Regions from separate parts of the Pseudomonas sp. 210_17 TE3656 genome, predicted to be linked through region 2. Evidence: predicted binding sites of a transcription regulator. Region 2 holds the regulator's gene; each other region holds the start of a gene.

Region 1 (9,762 bases), 260 kb from region 2:
CCCTCGACCTCGGCCTGGCGCTGATCGAGCCACAGGATTGCCGGACGCAGGGCCTTGCCCTGGGCATCGACGTTGATCACCGTGCCGCGCTGTGTGGTCAGTGACACACCGGCGATCTGCGTACGATCAACTCCGGTCTGCTGCCACAACTGCTGGCAGGCTTCGCCCAGCTTGGCCCAGTAATAATCCGGTTCCTGCTCGGCCCAGCCCGGTTGGGCCGAGGTGTAGGCCTGCAGCTCGATCTTGCCCTTACCCAGCAGATTACCCTGCAGGTCGAACAGCAACGCGCGCACACTCTGGGTGCCATTGTCGATTGCCAGCAGGTAGCGCTTGTTCTTGTTGTTATCCATGGAGCTCTCTTCAATGGGCATTCAATGCGTGGCGTCCGGCAAACCATGGTGGCGTTGCCACAACGCCCGATAACGCTGTTCTTCCGCCTGCCAGCGCAGATCGTCCCAGCCCAGTCGTGGCTGGCACAACTGGCGGATGGCCGGTAGATGATCCTCCGCTCCGCGCTCCAGCAACAGGCCGATACGGGTGCGGCGCAGCAGCAGGTCGTCGAGGTGCAGGACCAGTTCCGCATCGCAGGCAAACGCCAGCTCCGCCCACAAGGTGTCGCTGGCACCGACGCTGGCGCAACCCAACTGTTGCAGCAATAGCGCCAGACGTGGCAGGTCGCGACCGTGACGCCCGGCCAGGCGACGCCACTGGCTGCTGTTGAGCCCCGAAATCGGCAACGCCGGTACCGCCGCAAACACCGGGGCGCCGTCATCACTGACTTCGCGCCCGAGCATCGGCGCACAGGCCTTGAGCACTTCGAGCGCCTGAGGCCGGAACGTGGTCAGCTTGCCGCCGGCCAGGGTCACACAGCCGGGCTCAAGCCACAGCACATGCTCACGGGTTTCATTGGACGGCTTGCCCTGCTGCTCCCCGCGAGCACTGCCCACTACCGGGCGCACCCCCGACCAGGTCGACAATACATCGCCAGCAACCACGTTAGCCTGAGGAAACTGCTGGGCACAGGCGGCCAGCAGGTAGTCGAGTTCCTCGCTGCTGATGCTCGCGCTGTGGTCCAGATCTTCCTGATGATCAAGGTCCGTGGTGCCCACCACCGTGGTGCCTTCCCACGGGAAGACAAACACCGGCCGGCGATCGCGGGCGTGCAAAAAAGTGATCGCTTGAGCAACGGGTAAACGCCAGCCGGGCAGTACCAGATGACTGCCGCGCAACGGTCGCAATTGCCGGGGCGCGTCGCTCGGGCGCAGACGCTCGGCCCAGGCGCCGGTCGCCACCGCCAGCGCCCGGCAACGCAGCTGCAACAGTTCGCCATCCTCAGTGTTCTCAGCCTGCACGCCGCAGACCCGGTCGTTTTCACGCAGCAATTGCCGGACTCGCACACCATTGAGCGCCAGCGCGCCATCGGCCCGCGCTTCAGCCAGCACACGCATCACCAGGCGTGCATCATCGGTCAGTGCATCGACGAAGCAGGTGCCCCCCAGCAACTGGTCTTCCTTCAAACCCGGCGCCAGGTAGTGCAGCTGTTGCGCGTCATAAAAGCGATGGCTGCGCCGCCCGGCCAGGGCGTCGTACACCGTCAACAGCCCACCCAGCACCCGCGGCCCGGGAAACTCGCCACGGTAGTGCGGCATCATGAAACTTGCAGACTCCACCAGCCCCGGCGCTTCGTCGAGCAGGCGCTGGCGTTCGTGCACCGAATCGCGGGTCAGGCGCCACTGGCCCTTGGCGATGTAGCGCAAGCCGCCATGGACCATCTTCGAAGAACGGCTGGAGGTGCCCCAGGCAAAATCGCGCTGCTCCAGCAGCAGGCAGCGCCAGCCACGGCGGGCCGCTTCGCGCAGGATCCCGGCACCGCTGATGCCGCCGCCGATGACGATCAGGTCCCAGGTTTCATCCGCCAGGGTCGGCAACACCTGCTGTCGCCACGCGGCATTCCAGTCCTGGCTCATGCCATCACTCCTGCAACAGGGTGCCGGGGTTCAGACGCCCGGCCGGGTCAAAATGCCGGCTCAGTGCCTGCAAGGTGTCCAGCGCCCGCGCGCCCTTCTCGCGCAACAGGTAGGGCGCATGATCCTTGCCGACGCCATGCTGGTGACTGACCGTACCATTGTTGTCAACGATGGTCTGGCTGGCCGCATGCTTGAGCGCCTGCCAGCGCGCCAGGGTGGCCGGATACGTCTCCGCCGGGCGGAACACATAGGTGGTGTAGATGCTCGACCCTTCGCCATAGACGTGGGACAGATGGGTAAACACATGCACCCGCTCACCCTCAGCCGCCAGGCCGTCGCGCAGACTGCTTTCGATACGATTGAGCAGGTTGTCGACATTGCTCCAGTCGGTGGCGGTTTCCAGGGTGTCGACCACATAACCGGCGTTCCACAAATTCTCGCGCAGGTAAGGGAAGCGGAAGCGGTTCTGCGCCCACTTGTTGCCCAGCAGCGTGCCGGTGAACACCCCGCCAAACGCTTTCAGGTGTTGCCGGGCCTGCTTCAGCGACAATGCGTTCTGCTGCCGGTTGCCGGTCACGCCGAAGGTCAGCATGCATTTCCCGGCACGCGCACCGCGCAAGGCCAGGTATTTTTCCAGCCAGGCGATCTGCTGCGGATGCCCGGCCAGGGCCAGCTGGGTTTCGGTTTCCACGGCATTCGACAGACGCAGCATCGACAGCGGCACGCGCGCCTGGGCCAACTGGCGGATGGCTTGCAGGGCCAGGTTCCAGTCGGGCAGGAACACCCCGTAGAAACGCTCGTCCGCTGGCAGCGGAGTGATCCGCACCTTGACCTCGGAAATGATCCCGAAGCGCCCTTCACTGCCCAGCACCACTTCGCGCAGATCAGGACCTGCGGCCGAAGCCGGGAAGGTTGCGATTTCCAACGGGCCGGCGAAGGTTTCCAGCGTACCGCCGGCGAACAGCTGCTCGATGCGCCCATAGCGTAGCGACTGCTGGCCGCTGGAACGACTGGCAACCCAGCCGCCCAGGGTCGACAGCTCCCACGACTGCGGGAAATGCCCCAGGGTATAACCGCGGGCACGCAACTGGCTTTCCACTTGCGGCCCGGTAGCGCCGGGACCGAAGGTGGCCAGCAGGCTCTGTTCGTCGAGATCGAGCAGGCGGTTCATGTGCGCCAGCGACACGGTCAGCACCGGCCGCGTGGAAGATGGCGGGTTGATGTGTCCGGCCACCGAGGTACCGCCACCATAAGGAATCAGACACAGGTCTTTATCGTGGGCGAGCGCCAGCAACTGGCGGATCTGCTCGACACTCTGCGGGAACGCCACCCCATCGGGGTAGGTCCCCAGCGTGCCTTCACGCAACGCCAGCCAGTCCGGCAAGCTCTGGCCACGCGCATGCAGCAGACGATCATGAGCCTCCAGGCTGTACAGCGGATGCGCCGCCAGACGCGAGGCCGGAACCCGCGCCAGTGCTGCCTCCAGCGTGGCGTCGGGCAACGCAGCTCCAGCGCCTACCCGGGCAGCGAGAAACCCCGCGCCCTGGGCCGGCAGCTCGACCACCGTGGTTGCATCTCCCCAGCCGTTCCAGCGTCGCATGCGTGTGTCCTTTTATGGTTCTTATCAGGTGGCAGTTCAGGCGCCTATAGTAGCCAGCCACCCGAGCCTGTCACGGTCACATCCGGCCAGCTCGAGTAGCCGATTGAGCCAACCCGCATACGGCTGCCGCCATTTACTTTAGCGGTGGTTTCAAATTACCTTTCAGGGTCTTCATCTGCGCCTGTCTGCTTCGATCAAAAGGAACCCGATCATGCAATCCCTCGGCTACAGCTCGGTTCCCCCGCTGCTCAAGTACGTGCGTCATGCCGAACAACTGGGCATGGCCATTGAACCGGCGCTTGCGGTAGCCGGGTTGCAAGCTCAACAGCTGAGCGACAACAGCCTGCGCGTGCCAGGCGAAGCCCATGAACGCTTGCTCGATTACTTTTGCGAGCATTCCGGCGATCCGCTGTTCGGCCTCAACTCGGCGCGATTCGTGTTGCCCAACTCCTGGAACGTGCTGGGCTACATCACCATGAACTGCGCGACCTTGGGCGATGCCATGAATCGCATCATGCCGTTCGAGAAGCTGGTGGGCGACATGGGCGTCAGCCGCGCCGAAGCGCAGGGCGAGCACGTGCACCTGATCTGGACCTGCCGCCACCAACGCCCACGCATCCGCCGCCACCTGGTGGAAAACGTCCTGGGCTCCTGGCTGCAATATGCGCGCTGGATCGCCGACGCCCAGCTGTCGCCCGTCGCCGTGTGGCTCGAACATCCCCTGCCAGCGGACACCGAACGCGAGCAGTACGAACAGTTCTTCAACTGCCCGGTGCTGTTCGACCAGCCTTACTCGGCGCTCGTTGTTCCGCTGCCGTACCTGCAACTGCCCTTGCGCCAGGCCGATGCGCAGTTGCTGCGCACCCTGGAAGACCACGCCCTGGGCTTGATGGCAACGCTGGAGGACGCCTCGCTTGAACAACGGGTAAAGAACATCCTGCGCCAGTTGCTCAAGGAAGGGTTGCCACGCAAGGAACAGGTGGCCGAACAGTTCGCCGTCTCGGTGCGCACCCTGCAACGCCAACTGCACCAGGCCAACACCTCCTACCAGCAAATCCTCGATGACCTGCGCCAGGAGCTGGCGGAGCACTACCTGCTGCACAGCACCTTGCCGATCCAGGACATCGCCCAGTACCTGGGCTTCACCGAACCGCGTTCGTTCCACCGCACCTTCAAAAGCCGACGCGGGATGCCACCGGGCGAGTTTCGCCAGACTTACCGGGAGTCGACGAACGAATCGAACGCTTGAAGCTGCAACAGGTGTAAACCCGCGTCAGCCCTTGACAGGTTGCCCCAGCTGCTAAGCTTGCGCACAGTGGCCGAAGAGCGACACCCAGTGCGGGCGAATGGAGAAGCGGGTATGAGTGGAATCACCACTGACGACAAACATCGCCTGGCCCTGATTGACGCACTACGGTGTTTCGCAGCCTTCTGGGTGGTGCTCTTTCACTTGTCCGAAGGCAACCACATTCCCACCCTGCTTGCCGCCATTCCGGGCTGGGTGAAAGCGGCAGTCTTCGATGCCGGCCACCTGGGCGTACCGATATTTTTCGTCTTGAGCGGCATCGTCATGGCGACGACCACCGCCCGCGTGCCGATGAACACCGTCAACGCCGCAAATTTTGTCGCCCGCCGTCTGGTGCGCCTCGCCCCGCCCTACTATGCCGCTGTTGCCCTGGGTTTGCTGGTGATCGCCACAAAACACATGCTTGGGCAAAGCGGGGTCAACATTCCCAGTGCCACCGACATTCTCGGACACCTGGCGTTTCTGCAAGGTGTGCTTGGCAGCGAAAACATCATTTCGGTGTTCTGGACGCTGTGTATCGAGGTGCAGTTTTACATCGCTTTCGCCGTGCTGCTCTGGCTAGCCGATCACGCCAACGGCGGCGAAGCGTTCAAAGCCCGGAACATTCCAATCTGGATCAGTGCTGTATTGGCGCTGCTGTGGCCCACCGGGCTGATTCAGTCGATAGGTTGGCAAGGTGGATTCATTGCATTCTGGTTCAGCTTCATGGCCGGGGTGCTGTGTGCTCAAACCCTTTCCGGCACCAAGCAAAGCCGCTATATCGCCATTGGCTACAGCGCATTGGTTCTGTTGATCGGCGTGGCCAGCAACAGCTCATTTACCATTGCTGCCGGGCTGACAGGCCTGGGCTTTTGCTTGCTGGTCAATCGATCCGCCTCGCTTGGCTTTTTGTCCAGCTACCCAGTGCAGAAGATTGGCTTGATTTCCTACAGTCTGTACTTGTTCCATTCACCGGTGACGGGGTCTTTCATGCGGGTGTTCCGGCGCTTCATGCCGAGCGGCATTGCTTCAGACCTGTTGGCGACTGTCCTGATCATTGCGATCTGTATCGCATTCGCAGCCATTGCCTATGTGCTGTTCGAACGCCCTGCCATCGCCTGGAGCCGGCGCATCAAGTTCAAGCGTCCTGATGCCGCGGTGCTCACCCGGACCTGAACCTGATCGGATAGCGGCCCGTCCAGTAACAACCTGCACGGGCCCCTACCCAAGGGTCAAAGCTTGAACTTGCCCACCAGCATTTGCAGATCCGCACCCAGGCGGGCCAATTTAACGCTCGAAGCGGCTGTTTCCTCGCTGGCCGCCGCCGTCTGCTCGGAGACGTCGCGGACGTTGAGCACACTGCGATTGATTTCCTCGGCCACAACACTCTGCTGCTCCGATGCCGTAGCGATCTGCAGATTCATCGACTCGATGGTGGCCACCGAACGGCTGATGTTCATCAGCGAAGCGCCTGCACGGCGCGTCAATTCAACACTGTTGGTGGTCAGTGCGCGACTGCGCTCGAGGATATCGCCTACCTGCTGCGTGCCACGGTGCAAGCCGCCAATCAGTTCCTCGATCTCTTCGGTGGAAGTCTGGGTGCGTTGCGCCAGACTGCGAACTTCATCGGCGACCACTGCAAAACCACGACCGGCCTCACCGGCTCGTGCTGCTTCGATGGCCGCGTTCAAGGCGAGCAGGTTGGTCTGTTGGGCGACCGACTTGATCACGTCCAGTACCGTACCGATCTTGTCGCTTTCACGCTTGAGCCCGGCCATGGCCTGCGTCGAATGTCCCACCTCGACGTCCAGATGGGTAATCTGCTCGATGGCCTGATTGACGACGGTGTCACTTTCTCGTGCTTCAAGACCGGCATTGACTGCCGCATTCGATGCCTGCTCGGCATTGCGTGCCACATCCTGCACGGTCGAGGTCATCTCGTTCATTGCCGTCGCCACCTGATCAGTCTCGACCTTCTGACTGCTGACCCCCGCACTGGTTTGCTCGGTCACCGCCGACAACTCTTCGGCTGCACTTGCAAGCTGCACCACGCCGTCGCGCAAACCGCCAATCAGGTCGCGCAGGTTCAGGGTCATGCGCTGCATGCTGGCTTGCAGTTCGCCCAGCTCGTCACGCCGCGACACCTGGATATCCTGGCTCAGGTTGCCATTGGCTACCCGCTCGGCGCTCTGCAGGGCTTCTTTCAACGGCAGCACAATCAAACGGGTGATCAACCAGGCAGCCAGAACGCCGAACATCAGGGCCAGTCCCGCTGCGAAGATCAACCGCTGGATCGACGACTGCACTTCATTGTCACGCTTGGTCGACTGGCTGTCCGACAGCCGCCCGGATGCCTCGAGCAGGCTCTTGAGATCTGCCTCCAGAACCTCCAAAGCCTGACTGGCCTGGGTAGCGTTACGCCCCTCGATGGCACGGGCATAATCCTGGAAGTGTGCACGGTAGCGTTCGACCGCGCTGCCTGCCTGGCCTATCCAGCGCAGATCGTCCGGGTCGGTGAACTGTTTGGCGAGCCCCTCGATACGAAGATTGAGCTCATCCATTGCCTTGACCATCAGCGCCGCCTGCGCATCCTCGGGGGACACGGTGTAGTTCAGGCGCGCAATGCGCACATCACGCGCCTCTTCGTTGATTCTGGCGATACTGCTGAGTTTGGCACTGCGCTCGCCCAAACCGCTCAGACCTCCCCAGCCGATTCCCGCAATCCCAATGGTCAGCAGCAAAACCAGCGCGAAGCCCAGGGTCAGTTTCGACCTCACACTAATATCAGCCAACACCTTCACAATTGTGCCGAACATCCGCATAGCCCTTTAATTGATCGTTCTTGAAATAGCCATTACCGGGCGACATCCACTGGGGCCCGGTTGCACAAGGTAGGGAGTGCCGTCGCGCCCAAGGGCGGCGACGACGGAAGAGACTTGAAGCGCGTAACGCAAATAATGGCACCGAGCCATCAATCGCACGAAATATACATCTGCGGGTAGTCATCTACAACAGATTTCGCGGCAATCTGTAAACATTACCACCTCATCATTGTGAACAATCACCGCAAGCAAAAAATACAATCCGAATGACCCAAGCAACTCTGGCTCGCTTACGTGATCGCCTTGCTACTTCTGATCTCCGGCTGCCAGTCCTACTCGCCGCCCCAGCCCGGGGTAGTGGCTGCGGGATGTCAGCCACTATTGCCAGCGGCGGTGTGGTTCATGGAGCCCTATGAGCCGACCTTGACCCAACGCTTGCTCAACGCCAACTGCTGGTACCGGCCAGCAGCGCTCGATTTCAGGCCGTTGGTGTTCACCGTGACCAGCACGCCTGGGTGATCGGTATAGCTCTTGAAGGTGTTCGGGTTGTTGATACCGCACACGACAACGCCGTAACCTTCGTCGCGGCTGTGCTTGCTGGTGGATGTACCCTCTGACCTGGCAAGCATGTCGAGGAAGGCGAGTGCATTCTTGCTGCCCGCCAGTGAATCAGAATTACGAGCCATGGCTTTCTCCAGACAAAATAAACTCACTCAGTGGCGGGTTTTGGATAGAATATTGCGGAATAGCAGTCCCTTCTTTTTTGGCGCAATCACCCCATGACTTTCAAGAAGCCGTCATTAACTAGCTCAATCGCAAACTCTGAGCGCGCCATGCACTTAGATGGAATTAGAGGTGTTGCGGCACTTACTGTGGCTATTTTCCACTTCGCCCGATCATTCGACAACTCATTACTAAGCTCCGAGCAAACTATAAATCACACATTCATCAGCACATTATGGAATGGTCATTTCGCGGTAGCTCTATTTTTTGTTTTGAGCGGATTTCTTTTCTTTGAAAAATTTTACTGCAAGACCATTGACCTAGCCATCACAGCTGCTGCAAAGCGATATTTAAGACTCTGCATACCAATTCTTGCAATATGCCTAATAGCATACGCCATCCACAGGTTTGATTTATACCCAAACAAGCAAGCCAGCATTGCGAGCGGTTCAGACTGGCTTGGCCGATGGTATGCGTTCTCGCCAGACATACGCTTAGCAATAACAGAGTCTTTCTGGAGCGACTTCGTATCATTTGACGCAACACGAACCTACAACTCGAACCTCTGGACTATTTCTTACGAGCTATTCGCGGTATTTTTAATAATCGCATTCGGCATTATTTGCAGACACGTCAATTTTTTAACGCAGATATTAATACTAACTACTGCAGCAATACTTAGTTTTGGCTCGCACTATTTGGAGTTCATACTTGGAGCGTTTTTGGCCCTGGCTTGCATAAAGCGCAAGATTAGCATACCCCTGCCTGCTGCCATTGTGCTGACCATCGCTGGGTTGTCTCTTGCGCCAATGGCATTGCCCAATCAGGTAATTACTCTTGCGGCGGATCTTCTTTACCCCGTAGCCGCCGCTTTATTCATTGGCTCGATAAACTCAAACTCGACTCTCAGGAGCTTCTTTTCAAATAGATGCTTCGTAAAACTTGGCGAAATATCATTTGGACTATACTTAACGCACTTTATCGTCCTAAATAGTGCTGCATCGGCCTTCTTTATATTTACAGGCTCTATTACCGCGACATTCGCTTTGTATTTGGCTGTTACCGCCGCAGCATCATTTGCTTTCACGTACGCAATAGATAAACCATGGATGAAATATCTGAACAAAAATTTCACCTCCAGAAAATATATCGACTCGATTTCGAAGCAAGCTAAATAGATATTGGCTCTGACCAATCGATAGCCAGAGGATATCTATCTCGCTGGTCCATTTTGTTGAGCTTCAGCTTGTAAGCCTCATATCGTTTGAAGAGCGACGCGTCTTTACTCGCTGAGCGGCCCAATAACTAAAGCGTCCACCATACCGTTGGTTGCGAGATTCGTCTCTGCCAGAAAAATATCTCTCT
Region 2 (9,762 bases):
AACGCCGGTCTGATCGATCAGGCCCAGGCCAAGGCGCGACGCTCTGAAGTGGCCCAGGAGGCCGAGTTCTACGGTTCGATGGACGGTGCCAGCAAGTTCGTTCGCGGTGACGCCATCGCCGGCCTGCTGATCCTCTTCATCAACCTGATCGGCGGCATGCTGGTCGGTATGTTCCAGCACGGCATGACCTTCGGCGATGCCGGTAGAGTCTATGCCTTGCTGACCATCGGTGACGGTTTGGTGGCGCAATTGCCATCACTGCTGTTGTCCACCGCTGCAGCCATCATGGTGACCCGTGCCTCCGGTTCCGAAGACATGGGTAACCAGATCAACCGGCAGATGTTCACTTCGCCCAAGGCGCTGGGGGTATCGGCGGGGATCATGATCGTCATGGGCCTGGTGCCGGGCATGCCGCACTTCGCCTTCCTGAGCCTGGGGCTGGTGGCCGCTGGCGGTGCCTATTGGCTGTGGCGCAAGCAGAACCTGGCCAAGGTCAAAGCCCAGGAAGAAGTTCAGCGCCAGCAGGACCTGTTGCCCTCGCCGCAGCGCGCCATGGAAACCAAGGAACTGGGCTGGGACGATGTCACGCCGATCGATATGATCGGCCTGGAGGTCGGCTATCGGTTGATTCCCCTGGTCGACCGCAATCAGGGTGGGCAGTTGCTGGCGCGGATCAAGGGGGTGCGCAAAAAGCTCTCCCAGGACCTGGGTTTTCTCATGCCCACGGTGCATATCCGTGACAACCTCGACCTGGCGCCCAGTGCCTATCGCCTGACCCTGATGGGGGTGATCCTGGCCGAAGCCGAGATCTATCCGGACCGCGAGCTGGCCATCAACCCCGGGCAGGTCTTTGGCACCCTCAACGGTATTGCCGCCCGCGACCCGGCGTTCGGGCTGGAAGCGGTGTGGATCGATGTCAATCAGCGCAGTCAGGCGCAATCGCTGGGTTACACCGTGGTGGATGCCAGTACCGTGGTTGCGACCCACCTGAACCAGATTCTGCACAAGCACTGCCACGAACTGATTGGCCACGAGGAAGTCCAACAACTGCTGCAGGTGTTGGCCAAGGCCTCGCCCAAGCTTGCCGAAGAGTTGGTGCCGGGCGTCATTTCGTTGTCGGGGCTGCTCAAGGTCCTGCAGGCGTTGCTCGCCGAGCAGGTGCCGGTGCGTGATATCCGCAGCATTGCCGAAGCTATCGCCAACAATGCGGTCAAGAGTCAAGATACCGCCGCGCTGGTGGCGGTGGTGCGCGTCGGATTGTGTCGCGCTATCGTGCAAAGCATTGTCGGCGTTGAGTCCGAGCTGCCTGTGATCACCCTTGAGCCAAGGTTGGAACAGATTTTGCTCAATAGTCTGCAAAGGGCCGGGCAAGGTCAGGAAGACGGTGTTCTTCTTGAGCCGAGCATGGCCGAAAAGCTTCAGCGTTCGTTGATCGAGGCTGCCCAGCGTCAAGAGATGCAAGGGCAACCGGCGATCCTGCTGGTCGCAGGACCGGTACGGGCGATGCTGTCGCGCTTCGGCCGCCTGGCTGTACCGAATTTGCATGTTTTGGCGTATCAGGAAATACCTGACAACAAGCAAGTTACCATCGTTGCCACAGTAGGCCCCAACGGCTGAGGTAGTGGGTTATGCAAGTTAAGCGTTTTTTCGCCGCCGATATGCGTCAGGCCATGAAGCTGGTTCGAGATGAGCTGGGGGCTGATGCCGCCATCATCGGCAACCGACGGATTGCTGGCGGTGTCGAGCTGACGGCTGCGCTGGACTACAAGCTGTCCGCCCTGGCGCCACGGGTTCCGAATGTCGAGCTCGAAGATGAACTGCGCAAGACCCAGTCGCGCATCGTCACCGCCCAGGCCGAGCTCAGTAGCCGCAGCGAAAGCGAAGACGGCAACCGCCAGCTGTTTGCCGGCTTGCCGCTGACCGCCTCCGAGCCGCTGGTCGAGACGCCTGTGGAGACGCCGGTGGCACCGGTTGCCGCGGCTGCCGCGCCGGTTGATCCGCGCCTGTTCGATGCCATGCGCTCCGAGCTCAGCGGCCTGCGCGAGTTGCTCGAAGTTCAGCTCGGTTCGCTGGCCTGGAGTCAGCTGCAGGGTAACCAGCCGCAGCAGGCCAACCTCTGGCGCCGTTTGCAGCGTATCGGTCTGTCCGGCCCGCTGGCGCATGAGCTGCTGGCGCAGATCGCCGGCATCGAAGAGCCTCGTCATGCCTGGCGCATGCTGCTCGCGCATCTGGCGCGGCGTATCGATGTGCCGGAAGTCGAGCCGATCGAAGAGGGCGGCGTGATCGCCATGGTCGGGCCGGCGGGCATGGGCAAGACCACCACCCTGGCCAAACTGGCGGCGCGTTATGTGCTCAAGTATGGCGCGCAGAATCTGGCGCTGGTGAGCATGGACAGTTTTCGCATCGGTGCTCAGGAGCAGCTCAAGACCCTGGGGCGGATCCTCAATGTCTCGGTGACCCACGTCGATCCCGGCCAGTCGCTGGCCCAGGCGCTGGAGCCGTTGCTGCGCAAGCGTGTGGTGCTGATCGATACCGCTGGCCTGCAAGCCAGTGATCCGGCCCTGCGCATGCAGCTGGAAACCCTGGCAGGACGCGGTATTGCGTCTAAAAATTATCTGGTGCTGGCGACGACCAGCCAGAAGCAGGTGCTCACTGCCGCCTATCACAGCTACAAGCGCTGCGGGCTGGCCGGGTGCATCCTGACCAAGCTTGATGAAACGGCCTGCCTCGGCGAAGTCCTGAGCCTGGCCATCAGTCACGAATTGCCAGTGGCCTATCTAACCGATGGGCCGCGCATTCCTGACGATCTGCACCTGCCGCGCCGGCACCAGCTGGTCAGCCGCGCGGTGAGTGTGCAGATGCAGGACGAGCCCAGCGAAGAGGCAATGGCCGATATGTTCGCTGATCTCTACCACAGCCCCGGCAAGCGTGTTGGCTGAGGTGATTGTGAAGACGTTGCAAAGTATCTGCATTGATGGACTGCCAGGCATTTTTCAGGTGTTGAAAGCGCAGCCGGTCATGTGGCCTCGGTCTAAGCAAGACAAGGTAATGAACAAACATGGGTAGCATGCATCCCGTACAGGTGATCGCCGTGACTGGCGGCAAAGGTGGCGTCGGCAAGACCAATGTGTCGGTGAACCTGTCATTGGCGCTGGCAGAGCTTGGCCGTCGGGTCATGCTGCTGGATGCCGACCTGGGCCTGGCCAACGTCGACGTATTGCTCGGCCTGACGCCCAAGCGCACCCTGGCCGACGTGATTGAGGGCCGCTGCGAGCTGCGCGATGTGCTGCTGCAGGGGCCGGGTGGCGTGCGCATTGTGCCCGCCGCTTCCGGCACGCAGAGCATGGTGCACCTGGCGCCTGCCCAGCATGCAGGTCTGATTCAGGCCTTCAGCGAGATCGGCGACAACCTCGATGTGCTGGTGATCGATACCGCTGCCGGTATTGGTGACTCGGTAGTCAGTTTCGTCCGCGCAGCCCAGGAAGTGCTGTTGGTGGTGTGCGACGAACCGACCTCGATCACCGACGCCTACGCGCTGATCAAGCTGCTCAACCGCGATTACGGCATGAACCGCTTCCGGGTCCTGGCCAACATGGCGCAAAGCCCGCAGGAAGGGCGCAACCTGTTCGCCAAGTTGACCAAGGTCACTGATCGCTTCCTCGACGTTGCCCTACAATACGTCGGCGCGGTGCCTTACGACGAGTGTGTGCGCAAGGCGGTGCAAAAGCAGCGAGCGGTCTATGAAGCCTTTCCGCGTTCCAAGTGCGCGCTGGCATTCAAGGCCATTGCCCAGAAGGTCGATACCTGGCCGCTGCCTGCCAACCCGCGTGGTCACCTGGAGTTTTTTGTCGAACGCCTGGTGCAGCCGACGAGCGCGGGACCTGTGCTATGAACGCCAGCGGATACCGGATGTACAGCAACGCGTCTCGCGATGGTCAGTACGAGTTGATCGAGCGCTACGCGCCGTTGGTCAAGCGTATCGCCTATCACTTGCTGGCGCGTTTGCCGGCCAGTGTCCAGGTCGAGGATCTGATCCAGGCCGGCATGATCGGCCTACTCGAAGTCAGCAACAAGTATGACGCGAGCAAGGGTGCCAGTTTTGAGACCTACGCCGGTATCCGTATCCGTGGGGCAATGCTTGACGAAGTACGTAAAGGGGACTGGGCTCCGCGCTCGGTCCACCGCAATACCCGCATGGTCAGTGACGCGATTCGTGCAATTGAAGCAAAAACCGGCCGTGACGCTAAAGATCACGAGGTTGCTGCCGAACTTCAATTGAGTCTCGATGATTACTACGGGATTTTGAATGACACCCTGGGCAGCCGCCTGTTCAGTTTCGACGACCTGTTACAGGACGGCGAACATGAAGGCCTGCACGAGGACGGCGCCAGTGCCCAGCTCGAGCCTTCGCGCGATCTGGAAGACGAGCGTTTTCAGGCAGCCCTGGCCGATGCCATCGCCAACCTGCCTGAACGCGAGCGTCTGGTCCTGGCGCTGTACTACGACGAAGAGCTGAACCTCAAGGAAATCGGTGAGGTCCTGGGTGTCAGCGAGTCGCGCGTCAGCCAGTTGCACAGCCAGTGCGCGGCGCGTTTGCGTGGTCGCCTGGGGGAATGGCGGGCGCGTTGAACGCAGGTTCAATGCAGTCGCGAAATGTAGTGCCCGAATTGATTGAATGCGCGTTCAGCGCTGAGCGCGTTAAAGACTGCTTGGAGGTCTAATTGAACAAAGACATGAAAATCCTCATCGTCGACGATTTTTCGACGATGCGGCGGATCATCAAGAACCTGCTGCGTGACCTGGGCTTCACCAATACCCAGGAAGCCGATGACGGCAACACGGCGCTGCCGATGCTCGAAAGCGGTCATTTCGATTTTCTCGTGACCGACTGGAACATGCCGGGCATGTCCGGTATCGACCTGCTGCGCAAAGTGCGTGCCGACGAGCGCCTCAAGCACCTGCCGGTGCTGATGGTGACTGCCGAAGCCAAGCGCGAGCAGATCATCGAAGCGGCCCAGGCCGGCGTCAACGGCTATGTGGTCAAGCCGTTCACTGCCCAGGTGCTGAAAGAAAAGATCGAGAAGATCTTCGAGCGCGTCAACAGCTAAGACACGCCACGGGGGCGCTATGGAGCAAACACATTCATCGTTGGACGGCTTCGAGTCGACACTGAAGAAGCATGCCCACGAACTGGTCGACAGTCTCGAGCGGGGCAAATTCGGCGACGCGGTGCAACTGATCCATCAGCTGAACCAGACCCGTGACCGTGGCCTGTACCAGGAAGTCGGCAAGCTTACGCGTGAGCTGCACAGTGCGATCGTCAGTTTCCAGATCGATCCGCAAATGCCGCAGGCCGAGGAAGTCTCGCAGATCACCGATGCGACCGAGCGCCTGTCCTATGTGGTCAAGCTGACCGAGGGCGCGGCGAACCGGACCATGGATCTGGTCGAGGAGAGCACCCCGGTCCTCCACGAGCTGAGTGACGAAGCCCGCGATCTGCGCGCCGACTGGCAGCGCTTCTTGCGCCGTGAAGTGGCCGCGCCGGAGTTCCGCGAGCTGATGCACCGTGTCGACCGTTTCCTGGAGCGTAGTGAGGAAGGCAGCCGCAAGGTCGCCGGCCACCTCAACGACATCCTCCTGGCTCAGGACTATCAGGACCTGACCGGTCAGGTGATCAAACGTGTCACGGCACTGGTCACCGAAGTAGAAAGCAATCTGCTCAAGCTCGTGCTGATGGCCAGTCAAGTCGACCGCTTTGCCGGTATCGAACATGACCACCAGCAGCTGCGCGCTGAAAAAGATCAAGAAAAACATCCGACTCGGGGTGAAGGTCCACAGATTCATGCCGATAAACGTGAAGACGTTGTGTCCGGTCAGGACGATGTCGACGATCTGCTGTCCAGTCTGGGTTTTTAGGGAGCACGTTTAATGAGCTTCGGCGCCGATGAAGAAATCCTTCAGGATTTCCTGGTAGAAGCCGGCGAGATTCTTGAGCAACTGTCCGAGCAACTGGTCGAGCTGGAAAGCCGTCCGGATGATGCCGATCTGCTCAATGCGATCTTTCGCGGTTTTCACACTGTAAAAGGGGGCGCCGGCTTCCTCCAGCTCAACGAGCTGGTGGAGTGCTGCCACATCGCCGAAAACGTCTTCGACATCCTGCGCAAGGGTGAGCGACGCGTCGATGCCGAACTGATGGACGTGGTCCTGGAAGCCCTGGACACGGTCAACAGCATGTTCGGCCAGGTGCGCGAGCGCAGCGATATCACGCCGGCCACGCCTGAGCTGCTGGCGGCCTTGTCGCGTCTGGCTGAACCTGCTCCGGTCGCCGCAGCTGAGCCGGTGCTGGAGCAGGCGCCAGAAGCGCCCGCCGAAGCGGACATTACCGATACCGAATTCGAACAGCTGCTCGACTCGCTCAATGCGGTCAAGGCTGAGGCCGAAGCCCAGGTGCAGACGCCGGCTGCGGCCAGCGACGAAATCACCGATGCCGAGTTCGAGTCGCTGCTCGACCAGTTGCACGGCAAGGGCCAGTTTGCTCCTGACAGCGTCAGCGCACCTGCGCCGGTGGCGCAATCCACCCAGAGCGCCAGCGACGAAATCACCGATGATGAGTTCGAGGCGTTGCTTGACCAGTTGCATGGCAAAGGCAGCTTCGCCGCCGATGCCTTGCCGGGTGCAGTAGCGCCCGCTCCAGAGCCGGCCGCTGCGGCGTCGGGCGATCATATTTCCGAGCATGAATTCGAAGCCTTGCTCGATGAGCTGCACGGCAAGGGCAAGTTCGCCGCGGACAGCGTTGCAACGGCCGCTGCGCCAGCTGCTGCGGTTGCCGCCAAGCCTGCTGCAGCTCCAGCTCCAGCTCCAGCTGTTGCCAAGCCTGCCGCCGCACCCGCTGCCGCCGCACCGGCCAAAGCCGCAGCGCCAGCCCCGGCGCGCCAGGCCGCGCCAGCTGGCGACAAGGCCGCCAGCGAAACGGAAACCACCGTGCGGGTCGATACCGCGCGCCTGGACGAGATCATGAACATGGTCGGCGAACTGGTGCTGGTGCGTAACCGCCTGGTGCGCCTGGGCCTGAACAGCGGCGATGAAGCCATGTCCAAGGCGGTGTCGAACCTCGACGTGGTGACCGCCGACCTGCAGACCGCGGTGATGAAAACCCGCATGCAGCCGATCAAGAAGGTCTTCGGGCGCTTCCCGCGCCTGGTTCGTGACCTGGCCCGGCAGTTGAAGAAAGAGATCAACCTGGAGCTGGTCGGTGAAGAAACCGACCTCGACAAGAACCTCGTCGAAGCCTTGGCCGACCCGTTGGTGCACTTGGTGCGCAACGCCGTCGACCACGGCATCGAAACCCCGGAAGAGCGCGAAGCGGCGGGTAAATCCCGCGGCGGCAAAGTGGTGCTGTCGGCCGAGCAGGAAGGCGATCACATCCTGCTGTCGATCTCCGATGACGGCAAGGGCATGGACGCCAACGTCCTGCGCGCCATTGCGGTCAAGCGCGGGGTGATGGACAAGGATGCCGCCGACCGCCTGAGCGAAACCGAGTGCTACAACCTGATCTTCGCCCCGGGTTTCTCGACCAAGACCGAGATCTCCGATGTCTCCGGGCGCGGCGTGGGCATGGACGTGGTGAAAACCAAGATCTCCCAGCTCAACGGCTCGATCAATATCTACTCGACCAAGGGCCTGGGTTCGAAGATCGTCATCAAGGTGCCGCTGACCCTGGCGATCATGCCGACCCTGATGGTCATGCTCGGCAATCAGGCGTTCGCCTTCCCGCTGGTCAACGTCAACGAGATCTTCCACCTGGACCTGTCGCGCACCAATGTGGTCGACGGCCAGGAAGTGGTCATCGTTCGCGACAAAGCCTTGCCGCTGTTCTACCTCAAGCGCTGGCTGGTCAGTTCCGCCGCTCATGAAGAGCAACGCGAAGGGCACGTGGTGATCCTTTCGGTCGGCACCCAGCGGATCGGCTTCGTCGTCGATCAGTTGGTCGGCCAGGAAGAAGTGGTCATCAAACCGCTGGGCAAGATGCTCCAGGGCACGCCGGGCATGTCGGGCGCCACCATTACCGGTGACGGGCGCATTGCGCTGATCCTCGACGTTCCGAGCATGCTCAAGCGTTACGCCGCCCGGCGTATTTGATTCTGGTGGCGCGGCCCGCACGCCGCGCCCCCTAATGGAGTGTTTATGGCAGTCAAGGTCCTGGTGGTGGATGATTCCGGTTTCTTCCGCCGCCGAGTCTCGGAAATTCTTTCAGCGGACCCGACTATCCAGGTCGTCGGTACCGCGACCAACGGCAAGGAAGCGATCGACCAGGCACTGTCGCTCAAGCCCGATGTCATCACCATGGACTACGAAATGCCCATGATGGATGGCATCACCGCTGTACGTCACATCATGCAGCGCTGTCCGACCCCGGTGTTGATGTTCTCCTCGCTGACCCACGAAGGCGCGCGGGTGACCCTCGATGCCCTGGATGCCGGTGCCGTCGACTACCTGCCGAAAAACTTCGAAGACATCTCCCGCAACCCGGAGAAGGTCAAGCAGTTGCTGTGTGAAAAGGTCCATACCATTTCTCGTAGTAACCGCCGTTCAATCAGCTATGCCGCGCCAGTGCCGCAACCGGCCAGCCATACCCAGCCGAGCGTCAGCAGCCTGGGCAGCAGCCCTGCACCACGGGCTGCAGCACCGGTACGGGCGGCGGCTTCTGCTGCCTCGCCTGCACCCAAGCGCAAGCCTTACAAACTGGTGGCCATCGGTACCTCCACCGGCGGCCCGGTGGCGCTGCAGCGGGTCCTGACCCAGCTGCCAGCCAATTTTCCGGCACCGATCGTGCTGATCCAGCATATGCCCGCTGCTTTCACCAAGGCTTTTGCCGAGCGCCTCGACAAGCTGTGCAAGATCAGCGTCAAGGAAGCCGAAGACGGCGACATGCTGCGTCCCGGCCTGGCCTTGCTGGCCCCGGGGGGCAAGCAGATGATGATCGACGGCCGCGGTGCGGTGAAGATCCTGCCGGGTGACGAGCGCCTGAACTACAAGCCGTGTGTGGACATCACCTTTGGCTCGGCGGCCAAATCCTACGGCGACAAGGTGCTGTCGGTGGTGCTCACTGGCATGGGCGCCGATGGCCGCGAGGGTGCGCGCCTGCTCAAGCAGGGCGGCAGCACGGTCTGGGCCCAGGATGAGGCCAGCTGCGTGATCTACGGCATGCCCATGGCCATCGTCAAAGCCAACCTGGCCGACGCGGTCTATAGCCTGGACGAGATCGGCAAGCACCTGGTCGAGGCGTGCGTCTGATGGATGTCTTGAGCCTTATCGGGATCATCCTGGCGTTTGTCGCGATTGTCGGCGGCAATTACCTCGAGGGTGGTCACCTCTCGGCGCTGCTCAACGGCCCTGCGGCCTTGATCGTGCTCGGCGGCACCTTGGCTGCGGCGCTGCTGCAGTCACCCATGAGTGCCTTCAAGCGGGCGCTGCAGATCGTGCGCTGGATTCTTTTTCCGCCGCGTATCGACCTGGCTGGCGGTATCGACCGGGTGGTCAACTGGAGCATGACCGCACGCAAGGAAGGCCTGTTGGGCCTGGAAGGCGTGGCCGATGCCGAGCCCGATCCTTACGCGCGCAAGGGCTTGCAGCTGCTGGTCGACGGTGCCGAACCTGAAGCCATCCGCAGCATCCTCGAAGTGGATTTCTATACCCAGGAAAGCCGCGACATCCAGGCTGCCAAGGTGTTCGAGTGCATGGGCGGCTATGCGCCGACCATCG
Region 3 (9,762 bases), 1.1 Mb from region 2:
GCAGCAGGTTACGGCTGTGTTGCGACAGGGCCAGGGCATCCTGGGCCTTCTCGGTCAACAGCAGGTCGATCTGGTTCAGGCCGTGCAGGTCTTCACCCAGGGTCAGGCCCAGCTGCAGCTGCAAGGTGATGCCACTGTCGGCCACTTCGATCTGCAGGGCATGCCCAAGGGCGCGCAACAGCTCGCCACAGCAAATGGCATTGGTGAGGTAGTCCTCGCCACTGTCCTGGCTGTGGAACAGCATCAGGGTGCTGCCGTCGTTGAGGGTGTGTACTTCGCTTTCATAAAGCGATGCGGCCTGGTCAAGGCAGTCGCGATAGCGCTCCAGCAACTCGGTCAGGCGGGTGCGCGGCAGGCGCCGAAGTTGCTCCTGGGAGCCTAGCTGCACAGCCAGTACCGCACTGGCCTGGGGCTCGCGATTGACGGCTTGCGGGGCAGGGCGCGGGGCGCTGTGCGTTTCGTCGTCGATCAGGTCGGCAAATGCGTCATCGTTGTCGTCGTCGGCAGTTACCGGCTTGCTGATCTTGGCCACAGCAGGTGCTTCGTCAAAACTCGGGTCGCGCAGGTTACGAACTTCGAACTCGGGTTCGTCTTCGTCCAGCTCTTCGGGCTCCGGCTCGACTTCGCGCGGCGGTGGGGCGAAGCGGGTGTGCAGCTGGCGGGCCAGGTCACCGATCTCATCCTGGCGGTCAGTGGCCGGGGTGAACTCGTTGATGTCACGTAGCCACACCCGCAGCTGCAGCAGCGGGGTAGAGATGAAGCGCCCCAGGCGCAAGCTCATGGCCAGGGCCAGGGCCAGCAGGATACCGGCGAGAATGCCCATGCTCTGCAGGCTGATGGTCAGCGGCTGCTGGAACTGGCTCATGTCCAGGCTGATGCGCAGTTGCCCGGCGGTCACGTCCTGGAAGGTGATCTTGGTCTGGTACAGGCCTTCGGCCTCACCCAGCAGGCCGTTTTTCGGGCGCTGACCGGCTTCGGCGAGGATCCGGTTGTCGACGCTGTAGATCGCCGCATGGGCCACCAGCGGGTTTTTCACCAGGTTGCCCAGCAGCACATTGAGGCTGAGGATGTCGTTGGACACCAGCAGCTCGGTCGCCGAGGTAGCGGTCTGCGTGGTCAGGCTCTGCCCCAGGGCGTCGGCTTGTTCATGCATGGCCTGCTTGAATTGCAATCCCATCACGCAGGCATAAATCACCAGCGCCAGTGCTACCAGCAGCACGTTATGGCAGGCGATACGCAGCGCAAGCGGCACACGGCGCTGGCGCAGAGCATGAAATATCAGCAGGAAGAAGTTGTCGGTTTTAACGGGCGTGGGCCGGTTCACAGAGCGCGGCTCTTTATGTCGGAGAAGTTGCTGCGCAGTATAGCGAGCGCTCATGGACCGGCAAAGCATCGGCTGCACCCGATGGTCAGCGAAAATCGGTAGAATGTGCTTTTTTCCACGAGTCGGAGCCCGTTTTGCGCGAAATCGTTCTGATTAACATCACAGGTGAAGACCGTCCGGGTCTTACTGCGGCCATCACCGGCGTTCTGGCCCAGGGTGGTGTGAACATCCTCGACATTGGTCAGGCGGTGATTCACGACACCCTGTCTTTTGGCATTCTGGTGGAAATCCCGGATACCGATAAGGCCTCATCGGTGCTGAAGAATATTCAGGCTGCGGGCAACGAACTCGATCAACAGGTCCGCTTCACGCCGGTTTCCGAAGCCGATTACCAGAGCTGGGTTGAAGGCCAGGGTAAAGCGCGTCACATCGTGACCTTGCTGACCCGCAAGGTGACTGCCGAACAATTGCAGCGGGTCAGTTCGATTACCGCCAAGTACGGGCTGAACATCGACCATATCGACCGCCTTTCCGGCCGTGTGGCCCTGGATACGCCGGTCGAGCAGGGCAAGGGTTGCATCGAGTTTTCGGTCCGTGGCGAGCCGGCCGATCCGCAAGCTTTGCGTGCCGAGTTCCTCAGTGTGGCTCAGGAGCTGAACGTCGACATCGCCTTCCAGCAGGACTCGCTGTTCCGTCGCAACCGCCGTCTGGCGGTGTTCGATATGGACTCGACCCTGATCGAGGCCGAAGTGATCGACGAGTTGGCCAAGGCCGCTGGCGTGGGTGAACAGGTGTCGGAAATCACCGAACGCGCCATGCGTGGTGAGCTGGACTTCCGTGCCAGCTTCAAAGAGCGTCTGGCCTTGCTCAAGGGCCTGGATGTTGGCGTGCTCGACGAGATCGGTGCTTCGCTGCGCCTGACCGAGGGCGCCGAGACCCTGTTTGCCGAGCTCAAGCGTCTGGGCTACAAAACCGCGATCCTGTCTGGCGGTTTCACTTACTTCGCCAAGCAACTGCAGGCCAAGCTGGGCATCGACTATGTCTTTGCCAACGAGCTGGAAGTGGTTGACGGTAAAGTCACCGGCGTTGCGGTTGAGCCGATCGTCGATGCCCAGCGCAAGGCTGACCTGCTGGGTGAGCTGGCGCGCAAGGAAGGCTTGCAGATGGAGCAGACCATTGCAGTAGGTGACGGCGCAAACGACCTGCCGATGCTGGCCATCGCCGGTCTGGGCGTGGCGTTCCGTGCCAAGCCGTTGGTCAAGCAGTCGGCCAAACAGGCGATTTCGACGCTGGGTCTGGACGGTGTGCTGTACCTGCTGGGCTTCCGCGATCGCGACGGCCGTAGCTAAACACAAGGCATAAAAAAGCCCGCATCGCTGCGGGCTTTTTCATTTTCAGGCCTGGGCAGGCAGCGCCAGACGCTGGCCCATGCTCACCGCCGAACCGGCACCGAGTTCTTCGGCCCATTTGACCTGCTCAGGTCCAAACAGCACGACGGCCGTCGAACCCAGCTTGAAGCGACCCAGTTCCGCACCTTTTTCCAGGTGGATCGGCGCGCGGCTGGCTTCGTCGTAGCGGAAGGTCTTCAGTTCACGCTTCGGTGGCGTCACCAGGCCAGCCCAGACGGTTTCGATCGACGCGACGATCATTGCGCCAACCAGCACCACAGCCATCGGCCCGCGCTCGGTATCGAACAGGCAGACCACGCGTTCGTTGCGGGCAAACAGCTCCGGTACGTTTTCGGCGGTGGTCTGGTTGACCGAGAACAGTCGACCCGGCACATAGATCATTTCGCGCAGGGTACCGGCCAGTGGCATGTGCACCCGGTGGTAGTCCTTCGGTGACAGGTAGATGGTGGCGAATTCGCCGCCCATGAACGGCGCAGCATTGGCCGGATCGCCGCCCAGCAGTTCAAGCGCGCTGAAGCTGTGGCCTTTGGCCTGGAAAATGCGACCGTGCTCGATCGGGCCCAGTTGGCTGACCGCACCGTCGGCCGGGCAGAGGACTGCGCCCGGAGTCTCGTCTAGCGGACGTGCACCGGGTTTCAAGGCGCGGGTGAAGAAGGCGTTGAAGTGCTCGTAAGCGGTGACGTCCTCGACCAGGGCCTGGGACATATCGACCTGGTAGCGCTTGGCGAACCAGCTGGTGAAGGCATTCTTGAACCAGCGCACGCGGCATTCGGCAATGCAGCCGGCCAGACGCGACAGCAGGTGATGAGGCAGCAGGTACTGACTGATGATGAACAAGCGGGATTTCATTAGGTTTCCTTAAACTTCAACAGGGGTGTCGGGGTGGTTGCCCCATTCGCCCCAGGATCCGGCATAGGCTTTGACCCGAGGGTAGCCCAGATGCTTGGCCACCAGGTAGGTAAAGCCGGAGCGGTGATGAGTCTGGCAGTGGGTAACCACTTCCTTGTCTTTGCTGATGCCCAGCTGTTCGAGGATCTCGGGCATGTCCTTGCGGATGCGCAGGGCATTGTTCATGTCCATGCCAGCAGTCCATTCGAAATTGACCGCGCCGGGAATGTGCCCGCCCTTGGCGGCCAGGACTTTCTCACCGCGGTATTCAGCGGGGCTGCGTGCATCCCAGATCGCCAGGTCGGCGGCGCCGATGCGGCTTTGCAGGTATTCACGGGTTGCCGTGGGTTCTTCGTGCAGGGTCAGGCTGACCGTACCGCTGGCAGCGGCCGGTACGTCGGTGCTGAGGGTGCTCGCTGGCCACGCTTGCGCACCACCGTTGAGGTAGTGGTAACGCGTGTGGCCGATGACATCCAGCAACCAGATGAAACGCCCGGCCCAGCCGCCGCCTTCGTCGTCATAGACCACGTAGACCGCATTGGCGTTGTGGCCGAGTTCGGCAAACAGTTTTTCCAGGTCAGCTTTGGCCGGCAGCAGGCCCGGCGCAGGGGGTTGGCCCAGCTGGGTACGCTTCGGGTCGACAAAGCGAGCCCCCGGAATGTGCCCGCTGTTATAGCGGTTGACGCTGGTCAGATCCACCAGGATCAACTCCGGTACATCAAGCCGGGCTTGCAGGTCAGCCGGTTCGATTACCAGGGGCAAGCCAGAAAAGTCAGTCATCCAGAGTCTCCAGAGCAGAACAGAGGGGGCGATTGTAGCGCATGGGTCAGGCGCTGCGGGTGCTGAAGGCGGTCAAGGCGCGCTCGATACATTGCGCGGTCTTGGCAAAGGCCTGCACGCTGATGTCAGCCAGCGGTTTTGCACCCTGGTCGGCGATCAGCAGCATCACTACGCGGCCATTGCTCGACAGCGAGCGCAACAGCAGGTGTTCGCTGCGAAACAATGCGCGCAAGTGGGCCGGAAGCAGTGCCGAGAATTGTGCGTGATTTTCGGGGGTCAGGCGCAGTTGCGCCGACGCGCTCAACAGGCGCTGAAGCAGTTTGCTCTGTTCAACAGGCAAAACCAGGCCAGCCGCTTCTGGCGCCAGTCCGGCAATCTGATGAACCCGCAGCTGAGTCTGGGTCTTGTCGGTCATCAGCAGCATGACCCGCTGCATGCCACAGGCGACCAAGGCATCTCGGGCCAGGGTCGTCAGGTGAATGGCATTGCTGAACGGGCTGGGCTCGACCAGTAGCTCGGCGCACAGCTTGCGCCAGGTGCCCAGGGCCTGGGCCGAGGGCGGCGGCGGGGCGATCAGCCCCTGGTGCAGGCGCCGTTGATGCCAGGGCCAGAGCAGGGCTTCGGCCGGGTGAAACAGGTCATGGCAGGCATGGTGGCGGGCGCTGATGACCGCTTGTTGGTGCACCAGCTGTTGCACATCATCCAGTGAGGTCTGCAGGTACAGGCTGGTGAGCAGTTGCCAGCGTCGAACATGGGCGTTGGTCCAGCCAACTTGTGCCGCCAGTGCCAGGCCGTTGGCCAAGAGTACGGTGTTGGCGGGCTGATTGAACCAGCGGCGCAGGTTCGGGTTGTCGTCCAGACGCTGCTGTTGGCGCAGGTTGTTTCGATCACGGGCGATGTGCAGTGCCTTGGCCAGCAAACGCCGCTCTTCCTGCAGCAGGTGATAGCCGCGCGTGACCCACTCCGGCAGGCGCCAGTGTTCGGCTAATGCCTGGCACAAGCTGAGCAGCCGTACCCCGAACAGCTCCAGTTCTACCTGCGGTGCCGATTCGCCCTTGTGCACCACGCGCAGTTCCCAGTCTTCAAGCAGCTTGGGAAAGGTCAGGGCCAGTGGCCATAAAGGCGACAGGAACAACAGGCTGCCCCAGTGTATTTCCTGCCAGAGCCGCGCCAGGCGGCTGGCGAACAGGCCGTTGGCCTGCTGGCTGGCATGTTGGCTGACCAGCTGCAATTGGCGCAAGGTTGGCGCAATTTCACCCTCGGGGAGCGCCGGCAAGCGCTCCAACAGCGCTGAGGTGCGTGCCAGTCCCAGGCGATTGAGGGCGACTTCCAGGCTTTCGGCGGGTTCGCCGATGCTGGCATGGGTGTGATGGTTGGCCTCGCGCATGACGCTGAGTACCAGCGCCGGGCTGTCCTGCATCACCTCGGCAATGTCGCGCAGCGAGCTGCGGTTGTCGGCAATGCTGGCTTTTACCCGCTCGTAGCTGGCCAGCGGAACCGGCAGGCGAACGCTATCGAGTAGTTTGACCCAGGCATCGAGTGTTTTTGGTATTTGATCTGGCACGATGGTTTCAATAGGTATGCTGGAGGGGCCGAACTGGCTTTTCGCCGTGACTGACTATAGTCTGGCGCAGATCTGCCGATAAGTAGAAGAAGAGTTTTATTAACTTCCGCTCACGACCCTGACCACGACAGTAAGTGCTTTCTATCTATGGCTAAAATTATCGGCATCATCGTCGTATTCGCGAGTGTGCTCGGCGGATATGTTCTATCCCACGGCAAAATTGCCGCGCTGATTCAGCCCTTCGAGGTGTTGATCATCGGTGGCGCGGCCTTTGGTGCGTTCCTGCAGGCGAACCCCGGTTACATGACCATGCATGTAATCAAGAAGTCGCTGAAGATGTTTGGTACGCGCTTTACCCATACCTTCTATATCGAGGTGCTCGGGCTGGTCTACGAGATCCTCAACAAGAGCCGGCGCGAAGGCATGATGGCGATTGAAGCCGATATCGAAGACGCCGCCTCCAGCCCGATTTTTGCCAAGTACCCCGCTGTGCTCGGTGACGAGCGCATGACTGCGTTCATCTGCGACTACCTGCGCATCATGTCCACCGGCAACATGGCTCCGCATGAGCTCGAAGGCCTGTTCGACATGGAGCTGCTGAGCATGAAGGAAGAGCTCGAACACCCGTCCCATGCCGTGACCGGTATCGCCGACGGTATGCCAGGCTTCGGTATTGTTGCGGCGGTACTGGGGATCGTGGTGACCATGGCCTCGCTGGGCGATGGCGACCAGAAATCCATCGGCCTGCACGTGGGTGCGGCGCTGGTCGGTACCTTCTTCGGTATTCTCGCGGCGTACGGTTTCTTTGGCCCGCTGGCTACTGCCTTGCGTCAGGATGCCCGGGAAGAGCTCAACGTCTATGAAGCCATCAAGGCTTCGCTGGTAGCCTCGGCTTCCGGTATGCCGCCGTCGCTGGCTGTGGAATTTGGACGCAAGGTGCTGTTCCCAGCCCACCGTCCGAGCTTCGCCGAGCTGGAACAAGCGGTTCGCGGACGCTGAGTCATGGAGAACAACCAGCCCATTATCGTCAAACGCGTCAAACGCTTTGGCGACGGCCACCATGGTGGCGCCTGGAAGATCGCCTTCGCCGACTTCGCTACGGCGATGATGGCGTTCTTCCTGGTGCTCTGGCTGCTGTCGACGGCCACGCCGGAGCAGAAGATCGCCATTGCCGGCTACTTCAAGGACCCGATCGGTTTTTCCGAAAGCGGCACGCCCTACGTTATTGACCTGGGGGGCTCGCCACAACTTGCTCCGGAAAAGACCATCAACCCGGAAGTGAAGTCCGAGCCGACCCCGGACACCAGTATCCAGCTGGGCCAGGACAAGGTTGAAAGCATGGCCGAGCAGGTTGAGCGCGAGCGTCTCGAGTTGCTCTTGCAGGAATTGCAGAACAAGGTCGAAGAAAACCCGCAGCTGCAGAAGTTCAAGGACCAGATCCTCTTCGAAATTACCCAGGATGGTCTGCGCATCCAGATCATGGATGCTGAAAACCGGCCCATGTTCGACCTGGGCAGCGCCCGCTTGCAGCCGTACTTCGAAGATATCCTGCTGGCCATGGCCGACACCATCAAGGCGGTGCCGAACAAGATCAGTATCAGCGGCCATACCGATGCCAAGCCGTATGCAGGCACCGGTGAGTTCGGTAACTGGGAACTGTCGGCCAACCGTGCCAACGCGGCGCGGCGCGCCCTGGTTGCCGGTGGCTACCCGGATACGCAGGTTGCACGGGTGGTCGGTTACGCCTCGTCATCGTTGTTTGACCGGGCGAACCCGCTCAACCCGGTCAACCGGCGCATCGACATCATTGTCCTGACCAAGAAGGCCCAGCGGACCCTTGAAGGCGAGCAGCCAGCTGCGCCAGACGCCAATGCGCCGGCTCCAGCGCCTGCAGTGCCGGCCCCGGCGCCCGAGGCCGAGCCGATGCAGCCGCGCGAGCTGCGCCAGAAGCTGAACATCTTCGAGGATGGTGTGTTGAAGATGGATGAGAGCAAGGAGTAATCCTGTGTTCTGACCACAACGCCCGTGAGCAGCGATGCTCGCGGGCGTTGTGCTTTGTGGGAGGGTTCAGAAGCCGCGGCGGATCTTGGCCTTCAGGTCGGCGTGAAAGAAGCCGGCGTTCAGACGGTTGGTGGCGTCGGCGCCAGCTTCTTCTTTGGTGATCGAACGTTTGAAGGTCTGTTCGTCATGGTAGGCGAGGACGAACAGGTCGATATGCTCGCGTGAGCTCATGATCGGCCACTTGTCCAGGTAGTCAGGCAGTGTGCTCTCTGCGCATTGGAACAGCGTCACCCGACGATTGCTGAGGGTGGCGGCGCCAAGCTGGAAGGGCACCCACCAGGTATCGGCGTTCTCTTCGGATAGCACGCTGATCAGGTGCGTACAGCTGCTGATGTTGCTACAGACCAGGCCGCTGATGTCGTCGCCGGTCTGCCCGGCGTCGCCATCGAACAGATCAAGGTGAGTAGCAATGCCTTCGAGCTTCAGGCGTTCGCTGATGATGTAGGCATCCAGGCGTTGCGGGTGGCGATAGCTGATAACGACTGGCATCAGGCGGGCCCTCCTGGTGCACAGGCTGGGTGGCGGGTACCTAAGGATCGAATTGTCATTGTTGATTCCTTTCATACTCAGAGCATGGAGTTGATTCGCTTGGTCGTGGCGAATCTGAAAGGTGACAATCAATGAAAGCTTTTATGACGGCAAGGGACGACCAGCGTTAAAGAAGGGTCCTACCTTGCTTGGTAAATTTTCCTGCAGGGATGTCCTACGAGGCAGCAAAGTGAGGCCCATTGCGAGCCTCACGCGGTATTTCAGTAGCTGTCTTCAGGCAGGCTGGCAATGATCGAGCGGTAGCTGTTCATCCGCTGCTGCTGGACACGACCGTCTTCCAGGGCCTTGAGCAACGCGCAACCGGGCTCGCGATCATGCTTGCAGTCACGGAAGCGGCAGGTGCCGATCAGGTCGTTGAACTCGATGAAACCGGCTTCGACATCGGCACGGCTGACGTGACCCAGGCCAAATTCGCGAATACCCGGGGAGTCGATCAGCTCACCGCCGCCCGGGAAGTGGTACAGGCGTGCGGTCGTGGTGGTGTGCGTACCCTGGCCGGACCACTCCGACAGATCGCCGACCCGGGTCTGCACCTCGGGCAGCAGGCTGTTGACCAGCGACGACTTGCCGACCCCCGACTGACCAACGAAGACGCTGATATGGCCATCCAGGCGTGCCTGCAACTGCTGCATGCCATCGCCGTGATGGGCCGAAACCTCCAGCAATGGATAACCCAGCTGCCGGTACACGGCCAGCAGCGCGTTGAGCGCCGGGGCGTTCTGTTCGTTGATCAGGTCGGCTTTGTTCAGCAACAGCAGCGGGTGAATGCCGGCGTGTTCGGCGGCTACCAGGTAGCGGTCGATCAGGTTGGCATGCGGTTCCGGCGCCGGGGCGAAGACGATCACGATCAGATCGACGTTGGCCGCCACTGGCTTGAGCTGGCCACGGCTATCGGGGCGGCACAGCTCGGTGTTGCGCGGCATTTGCGCGACGATTACGCCGATACCCTGGTTGCCCGCGCGCCACACCACGCGGTCGCCGGTTACCAGCGCAGGCAGGTTGGCGCGCAAGTGGCAACGGAACACCTGGCCGGCGTCTTCGCCGTCCTGGGCCTCGACTTCGACCTGCACGCCAAAGTGGGCGATCACCAGACCAAGTTGCTCGGGGCCCAGGTCACCGCCTTCGAGCTCCTGCAGGGTCTGTTTTTCGCGTTTGGCGGCGCGGGCAGCGCGTTCACCCTGGATTTT

What was found. Region 2 encodes FliA, which starts transcription of late flagellar genes. Its sites were predicted from a motif close to CTAAAGTTTNNNNNNNNNNNGCCGNTAA; they were not measured.
Region 1: the regulator FliA is predicted to act here: its motif matches at 7,766-7,793, upstream of ACVI9W_RS06140 (methyl-accepting chemotaxis protein).
Region 3: the regulator FliA is predicted to act here: its motif matches at 6,020-6,047, upstream of motA (flagellar motor stator protein MotA).

Annotation. Positions count from the first base shown of each region.
Region 1 is NZ_JBTRBC010000001.1:1,294,760-1,304,521, forward strand. Features, by position in the region: gene ACVI9W_RS06115 (FGGY-family carbohydrate kinase) at 1-350, opposite strand, end outside; gene ACVI9W_RS06120 (glycerol-3-phosphate dehydrogenase/oxidase) at 372-1,967, opposite strand; gene ACVI9W_RS06125 (FAD-binding oxidoreductase) at 1,972-3,567, opposite strand; gene gliR (AraC family transcriptional regulator GliR) at 3,779-4,816, shown strand; gene ACVI9W_RS06135 (acyltransferase family protein) at 4,928-6,028, shown strand; gene ACVI9W_RS06140 (methyl-accepting chemotaxis protein) at 6,085-7,629, opposite strand; gene ACVI9W_RS06145 (lysozyme family protein) at 8,085-8,360, opposite strand; gene ACVI9W_RS06150 (acyltransferase family protein) at 8,454-9,575, shown strand; gene ACVI9W_RS06155 (hypothetical protein) at 9,680-9,762, opposite strand, start outside.
Region 2 is NZ_JBTRBC010000001.1:1,034,105-1,043,866, reverse strand. Features, by position in the region: gene flhA (flagellar biosynthesis protein FlhA) at 1-1,617, shown strand, start outside; gene flhF (flagellar biosynthesis protein FlhF) at 1,629-2,939, shown strand; gene fleN (flagellar synthesis regulator FleN) at 3,059-3,892, shown strand; gene fliA (RNA polymerase sigma factor FliA) at 3,889-4,629, shown strand; gene ACVI9W_RS04910 (chemotaxis response regulator CheY) at 4,734-5,108, shown strand; gene ACVI9W_RS04905 (protein phosphatase CheZ) at 5,128-5,916, shown strand; gene ACVI9W_RS04900 (chemotaxis protein CheA) at 5,929-8,139, shown strand; gene ACVI9W_RS04895 (protein-glutamate methylesterase/protein-glutamine glutaminase) at 8,185-9,294, shown strand; gene ACVI9W_RS04890 (flagellar motor protein) at 9,294-9,762, shown strand, end outside.
Region 3 is NZ_JBTRBC010000001.1:2,085,725-2,095,486, reverse strand. Features, by position in the region: gene ACVI9W_RS09930 (histidine kinase) at 1-1,324, opposite strand, end outside; gene serB (phosphoserine phosphatase SerB) at 1,459-2,673, shown strand; gene asd (archaetidylserine decarboxylase) at 2,719-3,582, opposite strand; gene ACVI9W_RS09915 (rhodanese-like domain-containing protein) at 3,592-4,401, opposite strand; gene ACVI9W_RS09910 (HDOD domain-containing protein) at 4,448-5,983, opposite strand; gene motA (flagellar motor stator protein MotA) at 6,113-6,964, shown strand; gene motB (flagellar motor protein MotB) at 6,968-7,966, shown strand; gene ACVI9W_RS09895 (TIR domain-containing protein) at 8,033-8,515, opposite strand; gene rsgA (small ribosomal subunit biogenesis GTPase RsgA) at 8,776-9,762, opposite strand, start outside.